DNA from 3 places in the Pseudoalteromonas porphyrae genome. Region 2 is predicted to be linked to each of the others. Evidence: predicted binding sites of a transcription regulator. Region 2 holds the regulator's gene; each other region holds the start of a gene.
What was found. Region 2 encodes LexA, which represses DNA repair genes until DNA is damaged. Its sites were predicted from a motif close to TACTGTATNNNNATACAGTA; they were not measured.
Positions count from the first base shown of each region.

Region 1: the regulator LexA is predicted to act here: its motif matches at 2,103-2,122, upstream of ADS77_RS01715 (LexA family protein).
Region 3: the regulator LexA is predicted to act here: its motif matches at 1,562-1,581, upstream of ADS77_RS09740 (SulA-like leucine-rich domain-containing protein).

Region 1 is NZ_LHPH01000001.1:423,953-428,225, reverse strand. It holds gene ADS77_RS01725 (hypothetical protein) at 1-308, shown strand, start outside; gene ADS77_RS01720 (Y-family DNA polymerase) at 423-1,685, opposite strand; gene ADS77_RS01715 (LexA family protein) at 1,673-2,086, opposite strand; gene ADS77_RS01710 (alanine/glycine:cation symporter family protein) at 2,514-3,920, shown strand; gene ADS77_RS01705 (patatin-like phospholipase family protein) at 3,995-4,273, shown strand, end outside.
Region 2 is NZ_LHPH01000022.1:35,864-40,136, reverse strand. It holds gene coxB (cytochrome c oxidase subunit II) at 1-1,031, opposite strand, end outside; gene lexA (transcriptional repressor LexA) at 1,450-2,067, opposite strand; gene ADS77_RS16510 (PaaI family thioesterase) at 2,246-2,707, shown strand; gene ADS77_RS16505 (hypothetical protein) at 2,685-3,065, opposite strand; gene ADS77_RS16500 (hypothetical protein) at 3,274-3,984, shown strand; gene ADS77_RS16495 (endonuclease) at 4,187-4,273, shown strand, end outside.
Region 3 is NZ_LHPH01000009.1:27,146-31,418, reverse strand. It holds gene ADS77_RS09750 (NCS2 family permease) at 1-815, opposite strand, end outside; gene ADS77_RS09745 (tetratricopeptide repeat protein) at 944-1,399, shown strand; gene ADS77_RS09740 (SulA-like leucine-rich domain-containing protein) at 1,605-2,039, shown strand; gene ADS77_RS09735 (YchJ family protein) at 2,079-2,558, shown strand; gene ADS77_RS09730 (PAS domain-containing hybrid sensor histidine kinase/response regulator) at 2,693-4,273, opposite strand, start outside.

The sequences.
Region 1 (4,273 bases), on a different contig from region 2:
GCACTGATGGGCAATTATCATGGTTTGATAAAAGCGCGCCAAGCCTAGGGTTTAAACTAGGTGAAGGGATTGTTTTTACCGCCTTGCATCATGGAACGCAAACGAATAAAACGGCAAACTTTTGTTTAGTGACGACTAAATACAAATACACAACGCAAAGAGTTACGCTATCGCTGCGCCATACTCGCTGTGAAAATCAGGCTGATAATTTAGATACGAGCCAAATGCTGCATTTCATCTCGCCTACGCGTATTCAATACAGTGTTGAAAATACCAATGTACGCTGTGAGTTTGAGCGCCAGCCATAATACCAATTTTATTAAAAACGTGATCATTCTAGCAAATTAAGTAACTCACTAACTACGTTAAAAATTACTTATATAGAACAACTACATATCATAATTTTGCCTTGTTCTAACCTTTTATAAGTTACAGCTTATTTTTGGCAAATGTAGCCAGCGAGTAGTGTATTGTGGAGATAAAAATTCACGTTTCATATGCCACGCTTGGCTTTGTTGCTGACTTGCCAAAGCAAGCGTATTGCTGCCATAACGCGCATTTACAGAATCCAAACATTTCATTAGTTTAATGTTATTTTTATTCGGCGTAAAAAGATCTGATTGCTGAAATTGCTGTGAACTAAGCTCTAATGCTCCCACGCCACACTTATAAAAGCGAACATTTTGTTGGTATAATTGTGCAAAAACCTCGCTAATTGCATTGGCAAATACACAGCTATCAGCGCTAGATGTGGGCAGCTCATACACTAATGATTTTTTATAAGCGTTTAGTTCATGTGGGGAGCTTGCCACAAATAATAATAAGCGTTTAGTTAAAGAGCGTTGCAGACGCAATTTTCGAGCAACAATAGTACAATGGTTTATCAAGGCTGTTTTTAATACCGTTGGATCTGTTAAACGTTCACCAAAGCTACGAGTCGAAAAAATCTCACGTTTATCTTGGCGTACTTCATCCCACTCTAAACAGGTTCGGCCGTTTAGTTCATCCACAGTACGAGCCAGTACTACATTAAATAAGCGTTTCATTTGCAGTGGATCTTGTTTTGCCAAATCAAGTGCACTGTTAATATGAAGTTGCTTTAACTTTTTGGCTAAACGTTTGCCCACTCCCCATATATCAGCGACATCCATCGCAGCTAAAATACGCAGTCGCGCTTGTTCGTTATCAATGACAGCAACCCCGTTAAAACCCTTAAGCTTTTTAGCTGCATGATTTGCTGCTTTGGCCAAAGTGGGCGTTGAGCCAAAGCCGACCCCCACAGGTAATTTAGTTTCACGCCATACTGTACGGCGGATCAAGTGTCCGTACTGATGCCAATCATTAATTAAAGGAGTAAAACCGGTAAAATGTAAAAATGACTCATCAATTGAATATATATATTGTTTATCACAAAAACGACTGATCACATTCATCATTCTATCGCTTAAATCTGCGTATAACTCATAGTTAGATGAACGAACGATTACTTTATGCTTAGCCAATAAATGCTTAACTTTAAAATAAGGTTGGAATTTAGGAATATTTAAACGCCGTGCTATAGGGCAAATAGCGCACACGCAGCCATCATTATTAGTAAGTACTACCACCGGTTTTGAACGAATTGCGGGATCAAATACTTTTTCTGCACTGGCATAAAATGCTACAGCATCCACTAAGGCGTACATTGGTGTAGCTCAGGACTTGGACGATGTAATCGAATAGAGCGAGTGACAACACCTTCTAATTGAAATTCATCGGCATCACTTAGTTGCACAGGTGAATATAAAGCTGAGGCTGAGAGTAAGCGGGCATTAGTTTTGTCTAATAGCTTACATACAAATAAGCCATTTAAATTAGCCACAATAACGTCCCCATTTTTGGCTTCTTCAGCGCGATCCACAAGCAATAAGTCACCATCAAAAATGCCAACGCCTTGCATTGACTCCCCAGAAGCCACACCGATAAATGTCGCATCGGGATGTTTAATTAATAATTGATCCAAAGATAAACCAAGTTCTTTATATTGGGCGGCTGGCGATTCAAACCCGCATACGCCCGCTTCGATATATATAGGAATGACATGCATAGATAAAAACACATTATACTGTATGTTTATACAGTATAATGTAAAGTTAGCTAAAAAGCCAAGCAGGGGGTGACAGTAAATTAATTACTAAAACTTAAATACATGATTTTTATGTTTATTATTTTTTTCTTTCTAAAGTCTAGCTGTGTCTTTTCATCAATATAGAGAAACCATTATTTATAGTGAAATATTCAGCCAGACATAAGTACTTACTCAAATGATGCTGAGTTCAAGCGCTAAGTGATGGTTACTTTGTTTATTGTAGGTAATTTCTTCTAGTAAAAATAAAAAATTCCCTTTAACGTTAATAGCTTCTTGATTATTTAACAAATCACGATAAAGTGCATATTAAATAAAAATACGTATTTGGTGATTTGTTATTCATAAAGGTGCTAGGTTTAATACTTGAATCCAAGAAGGGATAAACATGTTTAACACAGTTGTAGGCAGCATTAATAATCTTTTATGGGGTGAAGGGCAAGTCCTTATTTATATCCTGCTGTTTACCGGTATTTGGTTTTCAGTGCGACTAAAAGCTGTGCAAATTCTAAAATTTAAACATATGTTTAGCCTGCTTAAAGGCAGCAGTAAATGTAATAAAGACGATATAAGCTCTTTTCAAGCGCTTTGCACAGGCTTAAGTGCCCGTGTTGGCACGGGGAATTTAGCCGGTGTAGCGGTTGCTATATCACTGGGTGGCAGTGGCGCAATATTTTGGATGTGGGTCATTGCTATATTAGGCATGGCCACAGGCTTTGCTGAAAGCGTGCTTGGTCAAGTATATAAAGTACGCGATAGCCAAGGTGAATTTAGAGGCGGCCCTGCTTATTATATTAAACAAGGTTTAAATAGCCGCAGTCTCGCTATTGCATTCGCATTGTGCTTATTTTTAGGTTACGGCTTTACCTTTAGCGCTATGCAAACCAATACCATAACCGATGCACTTAATTTCGCATTTGAAATTCCAACATTCTACTCTGGTATTGTTATAACCATCCTCGCAGCCTCTATTATATTAGGTGGTTTCAAAGCCATTGCACGCTTTGCTGAACGAGTAGTGCCCGTGATGGGGATTATATTTGTGCTGGCTGCGGTCATTATTACACTACTCAACTTTAGCCAAGTACCTGCTATGTTAAAGGATATATTCCTATCTGCGTTTGGCCTGCAAGAAGCCGGTGCGGGGGCAATGGGAGCTGCAATAAAAAATGGTATACAACGGGGTTTATATTCAAACGAAGCAGGCGCGGGCAGTGTGCCGCATGCATCAGCTAGCGCCTCACCAACACCTAACCACCCTGTAACTCAAGGATATATTCAAATGCTGGGTGTATTCTTCGATACTATTGTACTGTGTAGCTGCACCGCGGTGATCATCTTACTTGCTAATGTGGATATTAGCGGCGAGATGGAAGGTATTCGTTTAACGCAAGCAGCTATGACCGCACATTTAGCACAGGGTGGCGTATATTTTGTGGCTGCAGCCATTACTTTATTTGCGTTTACTTCTGTAGTGGCCAACTACGCCTATGCAGAAAGCAACCTGCACTTATTTAAGCTTGATAACAAAATAGGGCGCGGCATTTATACACTATTATATTTATCAATGATGATGTGGGGCGCGTCTGCAACATTAAAAGAGGTGTGGGATTTAGCCGATATTGCGCTGGGTTTGATGACCGTGGTTAACGTTATTGCCATTATATTACTCACCCCGACTATTTTAAATGTAACAGATGATTATAATAAGCAAAGAGCCCAAGGTATTGAACCTAAATTTAATGCAAAAAATGTCATTATTCAAGGTAAGACCGAAAAGGGTATTTGGCATTAAATAGCTCGCTTATGCTGAATGTTTAATTGAATAAATATTCAGTGTGATCGCGCTAAAATAATTAAGCAATTACCATGATAGAGATATATGCAGGTAAAACTGCTGCAAAAATAATTGCCGAACAAGGCTTTAAAGCACCGCTTTTTAATACCTTTTTAGGTGCATCCGGTGGGCCTAAATGGTTTACTTTATTTGGTTTAGATAAGTATATTTTTGGTGAGTTTTTTAAAAATAGAACGACGCAATTAAACTTAGTTGGCTCATCAGCCGGCGCATTTCGTGCCGCGTGTTTTGCACAAAAGGATCCTGTTGCAGCGATTGAGCGTTTAGCAAAATCGTATTCCCAAACACGT
Region 2 (4,273 bases):
TGCTTAATTGATAACTGCTTAACAAATGCTTGCATCGCAGTACCTGGGCGACCATTAATCACCACATCAATATGATCATTAATATCCCCCAACACCACAGGATTACCTTTGAGCGCAGGAAATACACCTGGTAAACCCATTCCTGTTGGTTGATGGCATGCGGCGCAACTAGCCATATACACTTGCTCTCCCAACACCATTAACTCCTCTTTAGGGAGGGTTTGGTCAAGCAGGGCTGCATCTGCTGCTGCTGCCGTTTTTTTGGCTTGCTTCGCTTGTTGCAACCAATCGGTAAACGCTTGCTCAGACTTAGCCTCAACAACAACAGGCATAAAACCATGATCTTTACCACATAGTTCAGCACACTGACCTCGATAAATTCCCTCTTCATTAATTTTGGTCCACGTTTCATTGATAAAGCCAGGGTTTGCATCTTTTTTAACAGCAAAATCAGGTACCCACCAAGAGTGGATAACATCGTCTGAAGTCATCAAAAAACGTACTTTTTTATTAATTGGTAATACCAATGGTTTATCAACTTCAAGTAGATAGGTGTTTGTTTTATCTGCTTGGTTGGAAATTTGATCTTGAGGGGTTGATAGAATAGAGTAAAAAGCAACGTCTTCACCCATGTATTCATAATGCCACTTCCACTGCGACCCCGTAATTTTAATGGTCAAATCAGCTTTGCTGGCATCTTCCATCGAAATTAGAGTTTTAGTAGCGGGTACCGCCATAGCGATTAAGATTACAAATGGTATTGCCGTCCAGAGGATTTCTACTTTTGTACTTTCATGGAATTGGGCAGGTTTTGCCCCTTTTGATTTTCGGTGATGGATTAGTGCCCAAAACATAACCGCGAACACAATTACACCAATCACACAACATATAATAAATATTGTCATGTGCAGTTGATAAACATCATTACTTATATCTGTTACGCCCTTTCGCATATTAAATTGGCTATTTGCCAATACTTGCTGCGGTAGAACAAACAATATAAGCCACAAGGTAGAGCTCAGTTTACCCATGTGACGACTCCTTTGAATGCTATTGCAAAAATGCAAAGCGAAAAGGCGGCACTGCTATTAAATCGCGCCAATTCGTTTATTGTTATTTTAACTGAAAGTTAACAATTTATTTATGCCACAGGCATAAACACACTCATTAAAGAGCAATTGTTAATACAGTGTATTAACCAATTAGTTAAAAAATGAACAATTAGCAAGTTTTAATGGCAATTAAATTTTATTTTACTGCAAAAATAACAACTAAAAATCAGCGCGTTATTTTCCAAAGGAAGGTAATATTAAATAGCTAAAAGCAGTGGATAAGTAGGGGTAATAAGGCTTTGAATGGTACTTACAAGTGTGGGTTCTAATATATTAGGGGTTAAAAAATGTAAAGCATCAAACTTCAGCTATTTGATGCCACTCTATGAAAAAGTTATTACATCCAATCGGCGTTACGAATAACACCAACAGCCAAACCTTCTATATTGAAAGATTCATGCTCTAGATCAACTTCAATTGCGCAGAAGTCATCATTTTCAGCATGTAAGAAAACTTTTTTCCCAGCTTTTTCAATACGCTTAACGGTTACATCATCATCAACACGTGCCACCACTACTTGGCCATTTTCAGCCACTTGAGTACGATGTACAGCTAATAAATCACCATCCATAATGCCAATATCTTTCATACTCATGCCCTGTACACGCAGTAAAAAGTCAGCAGCTGGCTTAAATAACAGCGGATCAACTTGGCAATGGCTTTCAACATGTTGCTCAGCCAATATTGGTTCACCCGCGGCCACCCTACCAATAAGCGGTAAACCTAGTTGCTCTGGCTCATCTTCTTCAACCAGTTGAATACCTCGGCTTGCACCAGGTTTCATTTTAATTACACCTTTTTTAGCAAGTGCTTTTAAATGCTCTTCTGCCGCATTTGCACTTTTAAAACCTAGCGTCTGCGCAATTTCTGCACGCGTTGGTGGCATGCCTGTATCTTTGATAAAAGCTTTAATAAGTTCGAGAATTTGAGCTTGGCGATTCGTTAATGGGCGCATACAACTGGGTTTCCATACAGTACATTTAACTGTGAGTATATACAGTTATATGAAAATCGCAAATTTAAATTGGCTTAAATAAAACCATAAATATTGATTGAATTTATTAGTATGAAGTTACCGATATGAATGTTAAAAAGTATAAAGTAAATTTAAACCCATTGGAGAATATGAACATATGAGTATTTGGTATCAACCTATCACCCTTGAACAATGCAAAAATCTTGATAACGGTATAAGTGGACAAGGCACATTAATGAAAACCATGGGCATTGAGATTAGTGAAATTGGTGACGATTACCTCGTTGCAACTATGCCAGCCATCCCTGAGCATCATAACCCAATGGGAATAGTGCACGGTGGTGCTAATGTTGTTTTAGCTGAAACCGTCGCCAGTTATGCCGCTAATTTTGTGGTCGATTTCACAAACTTTTACTGCGTTGGACAAGAGATCAATGCGAACCATTTAAAAGCATCACGTAATGGCACGTTAACAGCAATAGCTAAGCCACTGCATTTGGGTAAGCGAACATCAGTATGGGAAGTAAAAATAACCAACAGCCGAGGTGAATTATGCTGCGTATCGAGGATGACCGCAGCAGTTGTTGAGCGTAAAATTAGCTCTGAACAGGATAAATAGTAATTTCAACACCGGCACCTATTGCAGATATGCGTAACAAGGTATCAACCTGTAATGCTTGATTAAAGCACTTTGGCGAGGTACCTGATTCAAAGCCAAGATCAAAAGTACGCTTTGAGCACGATAACCATTGTTTTAATGCTGCACGCGAACACGACTCTATTAACTCGCATAAGTGATTAATCGCCTTATCAGGAGAGGTTACTTCTCCTTTAGATTCAATGCGTGCAAGCTGTCGGTACTCATCTTTATCATAATGTAAAACCACAGCACTCTTTTTTAAGTCTGCAACTAACAGGCTAATATCTTGTTTGGATTCAAGCTCAAGATCTACATTTAAAAATTGAATTTCCGACATTATTTCTCTTTTATCTCACATTAAAAACAATGCAAACTTTAACCTATTTTTGCTTTTATACCAAATAATCTATCCCCAAGTCACCTCAAGATACATAATTCAACGTTTTATCTAAGCTAAAATCTACATGCGACAATTTGCCACATTGGCAAACCGAGTATAGCTTATAAAATACCGCGCTGAAAAATAATAACAAACAGGTAGTAATATGAATAAACGCATTTTTAAACACGCTCGTAAATTTCACAAATGGCTCGGGTATTTACTAGCAATTCAAATTTTTGCCTGGTTGTTAGGTGGTTTAGTAATGAGCGCAATCCCTCTTGAAAAAGTGCACGGTAAGCATCTTGCAGCACGCTCAATTAATAACCCATTTAATCAAGCCGATTACCCTACCTCACTTGATAATATTGTCTTGCAAGTTCCACAGCCAACTCAAATAACTTATAGTCATTTTTTAACCACCCCAATAATTACAGTGAATAACAGCGAAGGTGAGCATAGCTTTAATGGCCTTACTGGGCGCCCGCTTTTAGCACCGAGTAAAACCCAAATTATTGCAAATGCCTACGCTCATTTATTAATAGAAGCAAAAGTTAATAATGCTGTAATACTAACAACAGGCCCTCGTGAGGTGGGTTATAAACAAAATATTTGGCAAGTAACTTTTGATGACTCCTTTAGCACAACGTTATATCTATCAGCAGATAATGGAAACGTTATTACTGTACGCAGTACTATTTGGCGTATTTTTGACTTTTTTTGGATGCTACATATTATGGATTACGACGAACGAGAAGACTTTAATAATCCATTACTGATCAGTTTTTCTGCCTGTAGCGTGTTATTTTGTATCACTGGATTTATTTTACTACTACAAAACTTCAGGTTGCCTCGACGTAAACGAACTCGCACATAAAATTCTCTTAATGGTGATGGCGATAACCACACGCCATCGCCGACTAAATTGCATATAAAAATATGCAATGTAAACTTTCTGATCTATAAAAATATACATTAGTTTAATTATTAAGTACTTAAGCTCGTCCGTTCAGCTGATTTACGCTATTGAATAATAACTCTAAAATACGCCCTCCTGTAGTTCACTTAAGTGATTGGATATGCCGTATTTTATTATTGCCTTATTGGCATCGTTGTTTAGTTTTAACCTTAATGCCGAGCAATTTACTCGCTTTTCTACAGCGAAA
Region 3 (4,273 bases), on a different contig from region 2:
TTTTCATCGGCTAAACCTGCTTTTTGAGTTACAGCAACTAAAGTACCTGAGGTATCAAATAAATCAACAAACAAAAAAGCAAAAATAACACTGAGCATAGAAAGCTCAAACGCAGCAGCAAAATCCAATTGCATAAATGTAGGAGCAAGTGAAGGCGGCATAGAAATTACGCCTTGGTATTGCACTAAGCCTAAACTCAGAGAAATCAATGTCACTAATAAAATACTGATCAATACACCACTTTTGAAATCACGAAATAATAACGCCGCGATGACAAAAAAGCTTAAAATTGCAAGTAATGGACCCGCAGAAGTTATATCTCCAAGCTGAACTAACGTGGCTGGACTCGCGACAATAATTCCAGCATTCTTTAACGCAATAAGCGCTAAAAAAGCACCAATGCCTGTCGCTATAGCTTGTTTAAGAACAAGCGGAATCGCGTTAATTATCCACTCCCTCACTTTAAATAAACTTAAAAGCAAAAAAATGCAGCCCGATATAAACACGGCACCTAACGCAGCCTGCCAAGTATGGCCCATACCAAGCACCACACCATACGTAAAAAACGCATTCAATCCCATACCTGGCGCTAACGCTAATGGATAATTAGCCCAAAAGCCCATAATAAAGCAACCAATTGCAGCTGCGATACAAGTAGCAACAAAAGCCGCACCTTGATCCATACCGGCCTCAGCTAACATGGCCGGATTAACAAAAACAATATAAACCATGGTGATAAAGGTCGTTAAACCAGCAATACATTCACGGCGCACAGTCGAATTGTGCGCGCTAATTTTAAATAACGCATCAAGCATAATGATAATTCATTTTCACAGGGGAATAATTTCGTAATTTTATCACAGATTAAAAGAATAATAGGACAAATCACCCGGTCTTAGACTAAACTTACGTAGTGTATAAAAAAAATAACATGCGTGGCATTATGACTGATACATCTCCAATTGGCCTTGATCTTGAACAACAACTTGAAAACGTGTTGTCATTTATAACTCAACCAACAACAGTTGAGAATAAAGACCCCACACCTGAAACATCGGACAAAACAGTAACGAAAGCACTTTACTATTTAAAAAATGAACAAGTCCCTCTGGCCGCTAAATGGATGCGCCTAGCTGCGATGGCAGGCAATCACAAGGCACAGTTTTATCTGGGCTTATTTTTTATTAAAGGCCAAGGCGTACCCAGTAGCATTTTTCATGGTGCGGTATGGTTAACTTTAGCCAGCAGCCAAGGCTATGAACCTGCAACGATCACATTAGCAGATTTACGTAAACACATAACAACACGTCGCTTTAAAGATGCACAATGTTATGCAGCATCATTGTATGAACAAATTCATCAACAACAGTTTTCTCACCTAATCCCATCACAATCCTAGCCAAAGGAATTAAACGATTTTTTAATTCACTAAAAAATAAATATTTGAAATTTAAAAGATTTAAACTTTTTCACTTCCGCATTTGATCTATTAAAAAAAATTAAAGGCAGTAATCGTATAAAAAATTGGCAAAAAACGCTTGCACACAAACACTGTATAAACTACTGTATACACATACTGTATAAACAACCAGTGAGTAGAACCTATGTTACAGCCAATTACTGTTAGAACCGTTAAAAGCTATCAACAAGATAACCTAAGCTCGTCAGTAAATTTAATTCAAATTGAGGATGAGATATCAGCTACTTTTGAACTACTAAAGGTTCTACATCATTATAATAATAAAAATGCATGGACATTATTAATAGCACCAGATCATGTACCAAGTAAAGCTCTGCTGGATTCATGCTCAATTGATACAAGTAAGCTCTTAGTAATAAGACAAAAGCATCTTGTAAATTTAGAATATGTTTTAAATTCTGCATTACATAATGGTAATTTTGCAGCGGTGATAACATGGACTGATATCGTAAAAGATAATCAAATTAGTAATCTCTCACTAAAATTAGACCAAGCTAGCGCAAAGCTATATTGCTTTACTAAGACACAAAACATGACAGAGATAGCATTAGCTCAATAAACTGCTAAAATGCCGTTTTTGAATAAACATATTTGAACTATGACTACACATACTGACAAAACTTGCTTGTGTGGGAGCCTTCAAAGCTACCAAGACTGCTGTGAAAAATTACACTTAGGAACAATACAAGCAACTAGCCCAGAACAGCTAATGCGCTCTCGCTTTGTTGCATATGCCCTAAAAAACGCAAAATATGTTTACCAAACTTATGCACAAGAAAAACAAGCCGAAAACCCTGTAATAGAAATTGCTGACTTTGCTAATAGTTGTCGCTTTATATCATTAAGCGTCATTAGTACTGACCACAACGAAGAAACAGGCTATGTTGAATTTTGCGCTAGTTATTTTTATCAAAATTTGTATTGTCAATTACATGAAAAATCACAATTTATCAAAGAAAATAAGCTGTGGCGCTATTTAGATGGCGAAATTTTCCCTGTTACTGATATAAAAGTAAATCGTAATGATGAGTGTCCATGTGGTAGCAATAAAAAATATAAAAAGTGCCATAGCGTGTGATCTGACTCTATAAACTTAGCGCTAAATAACTAAATTGCATATAAATAAATCAACATTTAAATACAGAATGTATTCTAAACGAGGGCGTTCAAAAATCAGCTCAAGCACTGCTTGTATGTTAGCTTACCTTATTTTCATTTTAAGGAATGGGGTAACCATAAAAGCAGTTTTTCGAGTAAGTTATCTTGCATAATGGGTTTGGGCACATAATCATCCATCCCAGCTTCAATGCACTTTCTTTTATCACCTACCATGGCATTTGCTGTCATCGCGATTATTGGAACTTTTGCGTATATTTCTCCACACTTTAGTTCTCTAATTTGCCGCGTAGCCTCGTAACCATCCATTACTGGCATCTGACAATCCATAATCACTGCGGTATATTGTTCAAATCGCTGGGCGTTTTTTAGATAACTAATCACTTCTTCGCCATTTGCTGCTACATCTATTTGATGTAATCCTAGTTTGTTCAACATACTTATTGCAACAATCTGATTAACTTGATTATCTTCAGCAAGTAAAATTCGAATTGAAGGTTCCCATATTATATTTTCCACAGCGCCATTGCTGCGCAGTGTTTTTGTGAATTGTTGTGACAACTGGCTCGCTCTATCAGAGTAAGCTCCGCTGCCTACCGTGCTCGCAAATACCGCAAATAAATCAGATGTTATTGCTGGCTTTTTAAAGCTACCTGAAAAACCCATTTTTTCAAAGTATGCATCATCGCCCTTATCATTTATTGTCGTCATAACAATCAATTGAATACTTTTGTGACTCTCATTAGCAAGCAACCCTTTTGCTAATTCAATACCATTCATACCCGGCATATCCATATCTAGAAAACCAATATCAAAAGTACGCTTATTTTTTTCATAGAAGGTATTTGCGACCGTGAATGCATCAGCTGAAGACATCGCCACCTTAACATTCGCCCCCCAATGTTTAAGCTGTGAGCTTAATACATTAAGGTGCGTGCAATTATCATCAACTACCAGTATATTTAATTTGCTGATATCCACATTAGGTATTATGGGCTGTGCCTTATCAGATTTTGAAAGTTGTACATAAAAACTAAAACAACTACCTTTTCCATCATCGCTTTCAACACTCACATCCCCATTCATAAGCACACATAATTTTTTAACGATCGCTAAGCCGAGCCCTGTACCACCAAATTTTCGCGTTGTTGATGCATCAACCTGTGAAAATGATTTGAATAACTTACTTTGCTGATCCTGCGTTATGCCTATGCCAGTATCTTTAATATTGCATCTGAGTTGCCAGTTTTCTATATCCACTTCACTTAGTATGACCTCAACTAATACCTCCCCTGAAGCAGTAAATTTAACTGCATTACTGACTAAGTTAGTTAATATTTGTCGTAACCGCCCTGGATCACCTTGAACACACGAAACATTTACCTGAGTCATATCTAAAATAAATTCAAGACCTTTATCATGTGCGGGCACCGCCGCAGACTGAGCAAACTCACCTAACATATCTCGAATATCAAACTCTAATATCTCTAGTTCAAGTTTTCCTGCATCAACCTTAGAAAAGTCTAAAATATCATTTATCAAAGTCAGTAAAGAATTCGCGCTACTGGAAGCAACCTTTACTTTATAATATTGATCTTCATTCAGCTTTGAGTGTTTCAATAAGTTTAACATGCCGAGTACACCATTCATCGGTGTTCGTATTTCATGACTCATTGC